Regions from separate parts of the Bacillus sp. 05T21 genome, predicted to be linked through region 1. Evidence: riboswitches for the same ligand, from Rfam matches in the RefSeq annotation. Region 1 holds a riboswitch; each other region holds the start of a gene.
The links. A riboswitch is a leader RNA that binds a small molecule or an ion and turns the genes downstream of it on or off. The one in region 1 is predicted to bind magnesium.
Positions count from the first base shown of each region.

Region 1 (4,297 bases):
TGGTTTCAAATACAAACTGATGGTGAAATCAAATGGATAAAGTCGCCTTCTGTAAAATTTAAAGGGTCAAAGCCTTCACTTATCAAACAAAGAGCTACTACTAGTAATATATATGGTGTACCATTTACAGAATGGATTGTTCCAAAAGGTAACGATAATATTCGTCCTGGATATGCGATGAATGCAAAATATATTACAATTCATGAAACAGATAATGAGAGCCCAGGGGCAGGTGCAAAAAATCACGCACAATATTTATATAATCAAGCAACAGGGAATACAGATCGTGCTGCTTCGTGGCACTTTACAGTGGATGATAAAGAGATTTATCAACATCTACCTTTAGATGAGAACGGTTGGCATGCAGGTGATGGAACGAATGGAACTGGAAATAGACAATCCATTGCAATTGAAATTGCTGTAAATAGTGATGGGAACTATGATAAAGCTGTGGATAACGCTCGTAAATTAACAGCATATTTGATGAGGGAGTTAGATATTACTATAGATCATGTGGTTAAACATCAAAATTGGAGCGGGAAAATTTGTCCATCAAAAATGATTAAAAGAGATACTTGGAATGATTTCTTAGTTGGTACAAAAAACTATTATAACGCTAACAATAAAGATGATATTACCGGTGGTTGGTATGAAAAGGATATTCGTGAATTAGCATCGCAAGGGATTATGGTAGGGGATGGACAAGGTTCATATTGGCCGGATCGTCTTGTTACTCGAGCAGAATTTGCAACATTTATTACTAGATCCTTAAAGTTGCCTGAGGGTACTTCAAACTTTACGGATCTTAATACGGCACACCCCTCATTAATAGATGGAATTAATCGTGCAGCAGCAGCTGGAATCATTAGTGGTAGGGGAAAAAATATTTTTGCTCCAAATGACACAATTAAGCGTGATGAAGTGGTCATTATGATTGATCGAGCGTTACAGTATAAAAATATTATTGGAAAGCTAGTAGACTTGCCTTTTACTGATCAGAACTTAGCGTATGATAAACAGGCTGTACAACGTGTTTATGGACTAGGGATTGTAAAAGGAAATGAAAAAAACGAATTTATGCCCAAAGGTACAGCCACTCGCGGAGAAGCTGCTGCCTTTCTGAATAGAATGCTACATGTATTAAATAATGATAACAATAATTCAATAGGTGTTGTTACCATAACTGGTTCTGGTGTAAATCTGCGCAAGGGACCTGGGACGACTTATGAAGTAATTCGTAAACTAAATAAAAATGAATCATATTCTGTATATAAGGAACAAAATGGATGGTTAAGTATTGGTGATAATCAATGGTTATTTTATGACCCTAGTTATATCTTTTTTAATAAAAATAAATAAATACTAGAAAAATCGTGTAAAACAGAAAGCATTCTTGTTAGCAAGAATGCTTTCTACTTTTTTGCATTTAAATTTCAAATATTTCGATGAATCCATATGGAAAATCTATATATCATTTTATCTGTATAAATCTTATTTGGAATGAAATACATTAAAAATGTTTGTTTTTCTGTAATTCCTGTTTTAAATCTTGCGAAATCTGTTGAACACTTTCTATATCAGGTTGTGCATAGTAGATACTATACAGGAGCCTCACTCAACAGAGACATATTTTAATTGCACTAATAAGCAAATTATATTTTGCGTGTTTATCTAATGTGAAAATAATGAGTTTAAAATTCATCCCTTTTCAAGATACAGGTTATATCGAAAGTGAGAGGAAATCAAGTTGAAATTTTTGTTATCTATTGGGCGTTTTTTGTTTTTTAAAATTTTTCCGGACAATAATCTTCAATAATAAAGCATCAGGACACGTGTAATAATAAAAAAATAAATTAATTTAATAGTTTATAGTTTATAAAAATTATTGCATAAATTGTAAAATTCGTTGTATAAAAATAAAGTATTATACAGATGTTTATATCTGTGGTTTGGGAATGTTATGATATCAAAAAGTGAAGAAATAGGTTTTTTTATTACTTGACAAGTTCAAAAATAGTGGATATGCTTTAACACGAAACAAACAAAAAATTTTAAATATTTATAACCTGTTAGGTGAGGCTCCTATACAAACACAGGCTATTGCCCAAAAATATCGAAAGATGCCAATGGGTAGAACAGGAATTGTCGGATTAAGGCTCTTCTTAAGATAGCTAAGTGATGAATCATTCATCCTTTACGTTGTATAGTGCCAAAACTCAACTAGGGGGAATGAGCTTTATTTAGCTATGTCTTTTTTAAATCGACCTCCTTTAGTTGAATCACTAGGGGAGGTTTTTTATATGCAAAATTTTATTTGTAATAAATCTCTAATAAAAGGGGGGAAAACTAATGATTGATGATATTGATCCCATATTTATTAAGAAATTTGTTTTCCCAGAAGTGGGAAAATGATAACAAGTACCATTGTCCTTAAGGAGGAATTACGATGAAAAAATGTTTGCAACAATTATTAAAGACACAAGACATACACTTAGTGCAAGAGCTTATAAAAACTCAATCCTATGATATTGCAATGGAAATGAAAGATTTTCATCATAAAGATCAGATATCTTTAATGAAATATTTTCCTACTGAAAAAGGTGCGAAAATTCTTAGTTACCTTACTCCAGAGGAGCAATATAATATTTGTACCAATTTGCCTTTGGATAAAGGTGAAGAGCTATTAGCAAGGCAATCTATTGATGACCTTGTTGATGTAATTCTTTCAATTCATGCACTTCAGGCTAAAAAGCTGATACAACTTATGTCTGAAGAATCTCAACAAAGAATTAGAAGTCTGCTGGTTTTTCAATCTGGAACAGCGGGCAGTCTGATGACAATTGACTATATTGCCGCCAGGGAAAATTGGAAAGTGAAAGATACGCTGTCGCATATTAGAAAAATTGGGGCAGGGGTAGAATCAATTTCGTATATTTATGTTCTTGATACGCGTGGTCAGCTTAATGGAATTGTTTCTATTCGTGAATTATTGCTAGCTTCTGATGATAAGAATTTATCATCAATAATGGCATCAGATGTCATTTCAGTTTCAGTGGATCTAGACCAACAGGAAGCTGTACAAAAGCTAATGGATTATGATTTATCTGCTATACCTGTAACAACGATAGATAATCGGATGATAGGTATCATAACCTTTGATGATGCAATGGATGTTTTCGAAGAAGAAGCAACTGAAGATATTCAAAAATTAGGAGGGAGCACCCCATTAGATAAGCCATATTTTGAAACCTCTATTTGGCAAATATACCGTAAACGTATAGGTTGGTTATTACTTCTGTTTGTAGCGGAAGCATATACTGGTTCTGTACTTCGACATTATGAAGAAACTTTGACTCATGTAGTAGCACTGGCTTTCTTTATTCCATTGTTAATTGGAACTGGTGGAAATACAGGTACACAGGTCGTAACTACATTGGTTCGTGCTGTAGCTCTAAATGAGGTGAAATTTAAAGATATATTTCGTGTTATGAAAAAAGAAGCATTAGTAGGTATTTTACTTGGGCTTACATTAGCCGTGGCGGCATTAATTCGTGCGTACACTTTAGGCGTAGGTACAGAAGTCGCACAAGTTGTAGCTATAACTGGATTATTCATTGTTATTTGGTCGTCTATTGTTTCATCTGTATTACCCTTGATTCTAAATAAGTTAAAGTTGGATCCAGCTGTTATTTCAGGTCCGTTCATTACGACATTAGTCGATGGGACGGGGTTAATTCTGTACTTTACCATTGCAAAAATGTTATTAGGCTTATAAAAAATTTATACTAAGTTTCTATACCTAGGTTCGTTCCCTTGAGGCTCCCACGGCTAAAGCCACAAGCTGACTAACGTCAGTGGGATTCTTGCTACCAAAGGCGAAGTCTATTTCTAGTATCGCTGACGTGCAAGATTGCGGTGTGCCATCACCACTCCGTATCCAGTGCATATAGCAGATACGGCACTCGTTCTATTACCAAACGAGTCAGATTAGTAGTTCTCAAATGTGTTTTAGCGTCTTGTGCTTGACGACTCAATACATTTTACGGAGTAGAAGAATTTGTTACTCCAACCTCATATGTATTATGTTTTCAGAGAACAAGATTGTTTTAGAAACTTTCACTTGTCTATTATGAAAATTATACCATTTCAAATTCTTGATGTACAGAACGTACCTTCGGTGTTTTGTTTGTACATCGCATTTGACCTCATTCTCATCCCACCTCTAAAGTGGGTGCTATCGCACCGTATTGGGCTTTCCCGTTCGGAAAATCTGTAAAGTTATTTTGTTTTTAATGTT
Region 1 is NZ_JBFTMD010000017.1:99,407-103,703, forward strand. It holds gene AC1DKZ_RS23565 (S-layer homology domain-containing protein) at 1-1,359, shown strand, start outside; M-box (ykoK) riboswitch at 2,059-2,235, shown strand; gene mgtE (magnesium transporter) at 2,447-3,775, shown strand; partial or broken gene AC1DKZ_RS23575 (FtsW/RodA/SpoVE family cell cycle protein) at 4,269-4,297, shown strand, end outside.

Region 2 (4,297 bases), on a different contig from region 1:
ATTCGTTACCACTACTAAAAATAAGACGTGCAGGCGTTTCTTTTAATAGATATACAACAAATGGTTTATTATCTTCATAACTGTAATTTTGAAATGCTGAGAAAATCATCAAATAATGACCAATCATTACTACCAATGAAGAAATTCCTCTTATAGAATCCAGTTCTTCATGCCTCTCCATCGTTTTACATCAACTCCTAATGAAATGATAATAATCATTTCAAAGCGACATCTTTATTCATATTCCTCTCCTTTCTTTTCATTCCAATTTTTCATATTAAAATGATTTTATAGTATAAATTTGAGTGTATTGTAACATTTTTTGTAATATTATGAATAGTAAATCTTAAAAATTGGTATATACCAATTTCAACCTCAAAAAATGGGTAATATTGTTAGAAAAACACTATAAAAATATGTTGCATACTTACAAAATTAAAGAGAGGACTAGTGTTTTTTCAATATAAAATAAAAAAGATAGCCTTTATTTATAGGCTATCTTTTTTATTTTATTTAATTATTAGCACCATTATATGCTACATGTCGTTTCTCAATCCGTTCTTCAATTTCTTTCATATTCTCTTTATTAGTTAGTAGGGATTGTTTATTTTCTATTAATAATTGTTTAAAGGATTTTCTCACTTTTTTTCGCATGTTTATTTTCCTCCTTGGGGGATGGTTTATATAAAAGATAAGGAATTATCTGTGTGTTCTTATAATAATTGATTGTTGTGAATTCCATTTGAACTTCAGATGAAAATTCCGTTTATTTTCTGACAACTTTGTGAACAAAAAAAGAAAGGTTAATCAAAAATATATTTGATCAACCTTTCCATGCTCTTTAAAGCATATTAATTAATATTTCAGGTCTTCCCCAATTCATTTCGTTACAAACAAAGCGTAGTTTTTCTTCGTCCATTGTGTGTAACCCTTCTTCTAATAAGCATGCAATTGGAACTTCACAATGAATTTGCGCTAATTGTAAAGAGATATTTAAATTCTCTAAATCACTTTCAATTTTTGTGCGCTGCGCTTTCGTTAATGATGCTATATTTTCTAGCACTGCCGATACTGTCCCGTATTCTTGAATCAGCTTATACGCTGTTTTTTCACCAATACCTTTTACACCCGGATAATTATCACTTGTATCACCCATGAAAGCTTTCGCATGAACAATTTGCCAAGGTTCTACACCTTTCTCTTCCATGATTTTTTCCGGTGTGTAATACTCGTAATTTCCAATTCCTTTACGAAGAAGCATAACTGTAACATTCGTATCAACAAGTTGAAGTAAATCTGTATCACCTGTCAAAATATAAACTTCCGCTTCATTGCAATATTGTTTTGCAAGCGTACCGATACAATCATCCGCTTCATAACCTTTCATACCGATTACAGGCATAGATAATTTCGCAGTCATTTCTTGCACTAAATCAAATTGCGGAATTAATTCTTCCGGCGGTGCTGCACGATTTGCTTTATAATTCGAGAAAGATTCCGTTCTAAATGTCGTACTTCCCATATCCCAGCACGTTACAATGTGCGTTGGTTCGATTGCTTGTGTTGCTGTTAATAAATGCTTCATATAACCATGAATCCCATTCGTCGGGGTACCATCTTGTCGTTTCATAAATTGTCCATATACACTTGTTGCGTAAAAAGCACGAAATAATAGTGCCATACCATCAACTAATAATACTTTTTTCATAATTCCTCTCCTACTAACAAAAAATAATAACCTCACGTTATCACGTAAGGTTATATATAGATTACCATTCTACGTTTTTGTTCAACTTTGTCTATTATACATTGTTTTTGTATATTTAGCATCATTAACACATTAAGACATTCTACCGCAGCAAGTATGAAGTATTCCTGAATACGTATTTTTACCTGTCGAAACAACTACAGCCTTTGCATTTCCGTCAACAATATACGTACCTTTGAAACATACATTTTCAAGTTCAAGTGGGTTATAGTCTTTCATCCGTTTTAATGGAATAAATCGTTTACGTTCAAGATGATAGCAACTTTCAAATTTCTCAATACTAGCATCGTTTCCTGTCAGCATAGATTCATTTACTAATAAATCATTTGCATAAATAATACGTACATCTGCTGGCACTGTATCGCCCTCTGCAAGAAAAATCATATCTCCAGGTACAAGCTCTTGTACTGGTAATTTCATCATTTTTAGTTCACTGTTTAGCCCTGTTACGCTACAGCCAGCTACTCTAGAAACAGTAACTGTTTCACATTGTAATTCATCACCCATATTTTGTTTTGAAAGACCTGGGATCATTCCACTTAGCTTCATCATTACTTCCGTAATACGCGCTCTTTTTGAAGTTAATTCATTTCGGCCGTATACTTGAATACGCTTTTGTGCCTCTTTCATAGATAGTCCGTCTCTTGTTGTTTTAAAATACGCAAATACAGATTTTACATCTCTTGTTGCGATTTCAATTAATAAATCTTTATTTTTTTGAAGCATTGTTTGTTCTTTCATTGCTTTTTTACTTAATTTATACGAAGTGTTACCCACACTCTTATTTACATATAACATATTATCGTCTCCTCCTTTACAACATAGGAAGAAACGCTTTGTTTCTCAATTTATCCACTTTACTGTGAAAGTGTCTAGCGCTTAAATACTCGAATAAACGCTACATTATGATAAATATAGAGGGAGGAACAAGTCGTTTCCTGCCTACATCATATATTTTTGATTTGAAGTATATGGGTAACGGAACCGAGTCAGAATTTGACATGCTCCTCACCTCCTCTTTAATTTTTTAGTTATAATCTATACTATGAAATTACTCATAGCTTGCTAACAAAAAAGACCCTTACTCATAAGAGAGCAAAGGTCTTTGCATACACAAATAAGCGATTCCTAATATAATACAATTAGAAATCTATGGACCTCTCCCTCGCCGAGTTTTAGCACTGTATAGCATAGGTTCATTACCAGCTACGTTAAGAAAAACCTTAATTCGATCATTCCTGTTGACCCATTGGCGTCTCTCGACATTTTTGGGCAGTAGCATTTCTCTATACAGGAGCCTCACCTAACAGAGACTTATTATAATTACATAGAAAATGTTACTCTTATTTAAAATAGATGTCAACACTTTGTATGGAAACTTTTCCTTATTACAATAACTATCTCGAGTTTAGTACACTAATACGCATCCTGCTCAGCGTTCGGCTACATAAATTAATTGAACACATATTGCAAAAAATTAGCAAATGAAAAATAAAACCCTTACGTTAAAATGTAAGGGTTTTAATACGTTACACAACCAGCAATTACAATTCCGATGGAAAGTGATAAAAACATAAGGAAAAGACCAACTGCTTGATTATCTTCTTCAAGACTTTTATTAATATTAAAACGTGGTGTAAGCCATTCCGCTAAATAAAAGACAATAATTTGAGCTAAGATCCCAACAGCTCCCCATGAAACCATATCAAGAATTGAAATAGAATTAGCAGCCGTTGAATATAAAACGATAGCAAGACCAAGTAGTCTTCCTCCAAGTACATAGCTTACCGCTTTATTCCCTTGAGCCATTAACTTAAATTCCTTAACTTTCGTTGTCACTTCCATAAGAAAAAGACCGATACACAAAAGTACAAGTGATACTGCTAAATATAGTAAAAAATTAATCATTTATTTTCCTCCTTCTTAATACCTACCGGTAAATAATACGATTCATTTCCCGTAATTTTTTCCCCGGCACGTATACCGATGCTGCTCGCTTTTCCAGCAATTAAAAAAGCCCCAAACACGTACGACAGCTTCTCAATTCCTTTTTCAGTTTCCAAAAATACAACTGGAAGCTCTGTATATTTCTGAAATATAGGCAGTGACGATTTATACGTTTCATGTGCATTTCGAATCATAATATTTGTATCCTTATCACGAATCGTAATCGTGTCACCTTCCCTACCGAACGAAGGTTTTTGAACGAAAGGACTTTTCCCCAAAAATAAATCTGGCTCTAAATATGTAGGAAGCATATATTCTTTAATCCACTTTTGTTCCTCACTTGTGTAAAAAGCACCTTCTTCTGCTAATCCCCAAATAAGACATTGAATTGATTTCGGCTGAAGTAAAAAGGCCGACAAAGGATTTATAATAAAAAGCTTTCCTTCTTTTACAAGTTGCAAAAGTTCTACTCCCACCAAATCCCCCGTTTCGGGATCTTGATCTTCAATTAAGTCTTCAATTGGATATGTTTGGCGATACAAAACATCAATTGGTACACCATCTCTATCTACTAAAGCATCA
Region 2 is NZ_JBFTMD010000002.1:89,893-94,189, forward strand. It holds gene AC1DKZ_RS05325 (acyltransferase family protein) at 1-181, opposite strand, end outside; gene AC1DKZ_RS05330 (FbpB family small basic protein) at 514-654, opposite strand; gene AC1DKZ_RS05335 (5'-3' exonuclease) at 842-1,708, opposite strand; gene AC1DKZ_RS05340 (P-type ATPase actuator domain-containing protein) at 1,841-2,566, opposite strand; M-box (ykoK) riboswitch at 2,921-3,086, opposite strand; gene AC1DKZ_RS05345 (DUF350 domain-containing protein) at 3,290-3,676, opposite strand; gene AC1DKZ_RS05350 (glutathionylspermidine synthase family protein) at 3,673-4,297, opposite strand, start outside.
Region 2: another riboswitch for magnesium. It lies ahead of AC1DKZ_RS05340 (P-type ATPase actuator domain-containing protein); the one in region 1 lies ahead of mgtE (magnesium transporter).

Region 3 (4,297 bases), on a different contig from region 1:
GAATCATGATAGTAGATAATATTTCTTCATCTGCTGCTAGTAATAACTCATGTATGGAAACGATTCCTTTAAGATAACCATGACTATCAAGAACATAGATATAAGATATTGATTCTACATTTTCAGAATGCTCCCTAATGTACTTCAATGTCATTTTTACTGACCAATTCCCTCTAACTGCAACAAAATCACTTGTGACAAGACTTCCTGCCGTTTCAGGTTTGAAAGCCATTAATTTTTTTACATTATGTTTTGTGATTTTATTTAAATACGCCATTAATCTAGCTTGTTTTTCCGGATGAACCGCTAGAAGTAGATCTACTGTTTCATCAATCGGTTGTAAATCTAGTAACTTTTTAGCTTTGTTTTCAGATAAGTGAATTAAGATATTATATTTTTCTTCTGTACTCAAATGTTGAAGAATTTTTGAGCTTTTTAATACAGGAATCTTATCTAGTAATATGACTTGATCTTCAATTGAAAACCGTTTTACTTCTTGTGCAACATCATACGACGGATGACGTAAAACTTTCTCTGCATCCAAATTATTTTGGGTTACAAGTAATTCATTTAATAATTTCTTCATGTTAACTCCTCCTTATATTGCTAAGGGAGACTCTAGAGTTTCATGAGTGGTTTTGTGTTATTTTATCTGTCTAAAATTTTTATTAGAGCATTAATAGTTACATTGCAATCAATTTATTATTTAGAACTACCTCCTTTTTGAATATAGACAAGATAAAAATAAATAACATTAAACAAAAAAACCTTTACTCAAAAAGGAGTAAAGGTTTTTTACAATACAAATAAATGATTATTAAGACAGCTCTGCAAAAATCCCAGAGGTGCCTTTCTATCAAATCGTATACCACTCCCTCGTTGAGTTTTAGCACTGTATAGCATAGGTTTTTATAACCAGCTACATTAAAAAGGGCCTTAATCCGACCGTTCCTGTTGACCCATTGGCGTCTCTCGACATTTTTGGGCAGCAGCGTTTCTCTATACAGGAGCCTCACCTAACAAAGATTATTGAATTACTTCAAAATTTAAACCAGAATTTAATATTTGTCAACTAACTTTCGATTCGATTCATAATAAATTCTTTTTTAGAGAAATGTAATTCGACTCTATTGTAAATTTGAAATTCAACTTAAAAGATATAAAATTTATATACAATTAGTTCGAAGAAACGTTATAAAATATATGAAATTTCGTATAGGAAACTTATTGTTTATGATTTATTTGTAACTTTATAGCAGGAGTTGAATTATTAGTCATACCGTACTTCAAAGAAAATTCTTCAAAAATCTTATTTTATGATTAAAATCTTCTTTACTGTTTATCAAATTTATATGATTAAACTACTTAATCAAATTATACACTACAGGCCGAAAATAAGTATCTATACGAGATGATTAAATACATTTTCTTGCATTATTTCTCAAAATTCATAAAACAATAAAGAATATAAAATTAGCAATATGCTTACTTGACAAGCAAAAAAAAAGTATTTATGCTGGCTACACGAAACAAATACATAAAATTTATATTGCTAAACCTGTTAGGTGAGGCTCCTATACAAACACAGGCTATTGCCCAAAAATGTCGAAAGACGCCAATGGGTAGAACAGGAATTGTCGGATTAAGGCTCTTCTTAAGATAGCTAAGTAATCAATTTCCATTACTTTACGTTGTATAGTGCCAAAGCTCTACTAGGGGGAGGAAAGCTTTATTTAGTCATGCCAATTTAAATCCCCCCTAGTATGTAACTAGGGGGGATTTTTGCGTAAGAAAACAGGGTGTAAGCTATAGAATCTTTCAAAACAAGAATACTATTTAGTAGTTGATGAGAACAAGATTCTACTCATTAGCAAATGTAATATTAAGTGTTAATGTAAATCAGGAGGATATTAAAATGAAAAAAATATTAAAACTCGATTATCTATTGCTCCTCCCTCTATTCATAACATGTACTTTAGGTATTATCATGATGTATAGCGCGAGCTCCATTGTTGCTGTTCAACATTACGGTTATAACAGTAGGCATTTTGTTGATTCTCAATTAACAAAGCTATTTTTAGGAACAATTGGGTTAATAGTTTGTGCTATTCTCCCATATGAAATATGGAAAAAACGAATAGTCTCTATCTGTATTATGGTTGGGGGAATTTTTTTATTAATTATGGTTTTGTGGAAAGGAAAAGTGGTAAATAATGCTCAATCATGGATCTTTGGAATACAGCCAGCTGAATTTCTTAAATTAGGAACAATACTTGTAACAGCCCGTTTTTTTGCATTACGACAAGAACAAGCTAAAAAGATTTGGAGTGGTAGCGGAAAACTTTTATTTTTTTTAGCTGCAATTTTTTTTCTAATCTATAAACAGCCAAACTTAGGATCTGCACTTTTAATATTAGGTATAGGTTTTAGCATATTTCTTTGCTCTGGAATAAATGTAAATCTATTAATTAAAAGAATTATAATCAGTTCTATTTTTTGGTTACCTTTTTTGTACTTTTTAATTCAATTTAGCTTGTCAGAAGTTCAAAAGACACGTATTACTACAATTCTCAATCCCTTTGTTGATGCGCAAGGAAAAGGATATCAGCTTGTAAATTCTTTTATTGCCATTGGCTCTGGAGGAATTACTGGACGTGGATTCGGAAATAGCATTCAAAAAACCGGTTATCTTCCAGAACCACATACTGATTTTATAATGGCAATAGTTTCTGAAGAACTAGGGTTTATTGGTGTATTTATTGTATTGGCAGGGGTTTTGACTATCGTTCTTCGTTCCTTAAAAATTGCACAACTATGTGTAGATCCATTCGGAAGTTTTATAGCAATTGGTATAGGATGTATGATTGGTATGCAATCCATTGTAAATTTAGGTGGTATTACGGGACTATTTCCTCTTACGGGTACTCCATTTCCATTTGTTAGTTTTGGTGGAAGTTCTTTAATGGTCAATTTAATAGCAATAGGAATATTGCTTAATATTTCAATTTTCAATAAAATTAAGTTTAATAATTATAATATATAATTTTTATATAATTCTATTTTTCGGAGATTATAAAATTTAACCTCATTGAGCAATCTATGTTCAAATAATTTCTAATTAGGTTTTTAACTGTATGAATATTAATTTTAATACAAAAAAAAGGCAGGAGCTTTTGGTGAAAACTTATTAAATAATTGTTTAATCGATGTATGTGTCTTTTCATTATATGTATTATTCATCTCAATCACATACCCTTCACCTAAAATGATTAGAAATATATTGACTTGTTATTTTTCTTATATTGAATTTAATTGGACCACTTTTGTATTGTCATGTCGCCTATAAAAAAAGAAAACTTAATTAAGTTTTCTTTTTTTTGTTATTCCAAATCTGATTAGTTTTCATAAAATATCTTATGTTTCCGCTGGAACGGATAAGCTTTAATTTCATCTGTATCTTAATTTTCATGAAATAAATGAATAGCTATAATTTGTCTACAATCATAGGTATGGTAATAATATGTACCAGACTCTATACACATTGCGCTTGTATAAATGTTATTATCTAATGTACCTTCTTCCGTTATTACTCCACCTTTTGGAACCTCACAATTTGATAAGATATGAAAAATGGCCGATATGCCCTCTTCTTCATTATCTATACCTTGAATATTTTGTTTGCCATATGCTGCCCGAACAAACCTTGATGGTGGGGTGAAATCCCCAGGGAGTCCCATCGATCCTGAACCTTGTCCAAAAGCACTTAATGGTACATTCCCCCATTGTGTTGGCGCATATGGCTGCGATTTAAGACCGATATATTGTCTTAAATTTTGTAGATGCCAGTTAAACTCAGGACTATTGGTCATTACCCCAAGAGGATTATCATATATCTTTAGTCCTTCAGTTGTCGGCTCTAGTACAATACAATCTCCCCATTTATCCGCTAAAATCCAATGTAGCGGTGGAGTACCCCCTAAAACAGGTAATGGTACACCCCAAAAGGAAATACTATCTACAGAGTTCTTTAACTCTTTGACAGAATTGAATTGTGTGAGACTCCATGCCACAAAATCAAATGGAGCCAGATTCGTTTTATTTTCATCTATACTGTTACTATAACTAGCGAATCCTGGAAAATAGGGTGTTGCACATGTCATACCTGATTCATTTACTCCGTCCGCCAGGATGATCTTTTCCTTGATGGTTAATCCCTATCCCTACAACAGCTTGTTTCGCCTCGATGGTTTCACCAGTTATATTGTTCCATTGATAACTTCGAGGAACTATTATTACT
Region 3 is NZ_JBFTMD010000025.1:12,543-16,839, reverse strand. It holds gene mgtE (magnesium transporter) at 1-586, opposite strand, end outside; M-box (ykoK) riboswitch at 864-1,031, opposite strand; M-box (ykoK) riboswitch at 1,551-1,727, shown strand; gene AC1DKZ_RS26695 (FtsW/RodA/SpoVE family cell cycle protein) at 1,916-3,043, shown strand; partial or broken gene AC1DKZ_RS26690 (serine hydrolase) at 3,160-3,240, opposite strand; partial or broken gene AC1DKZ_RS26685 (choloylglycine hydrolase family protein) at 3,396-4,297, opposite strand, start outside.
Region 3: another riboswitch for magnesium. It lies ahead of AC1DKZ_RS26695 (FtsW/RodA/SpoVE family cell cycle protein); the one in region 1 lies ahead of mgtE (magnesium transporter).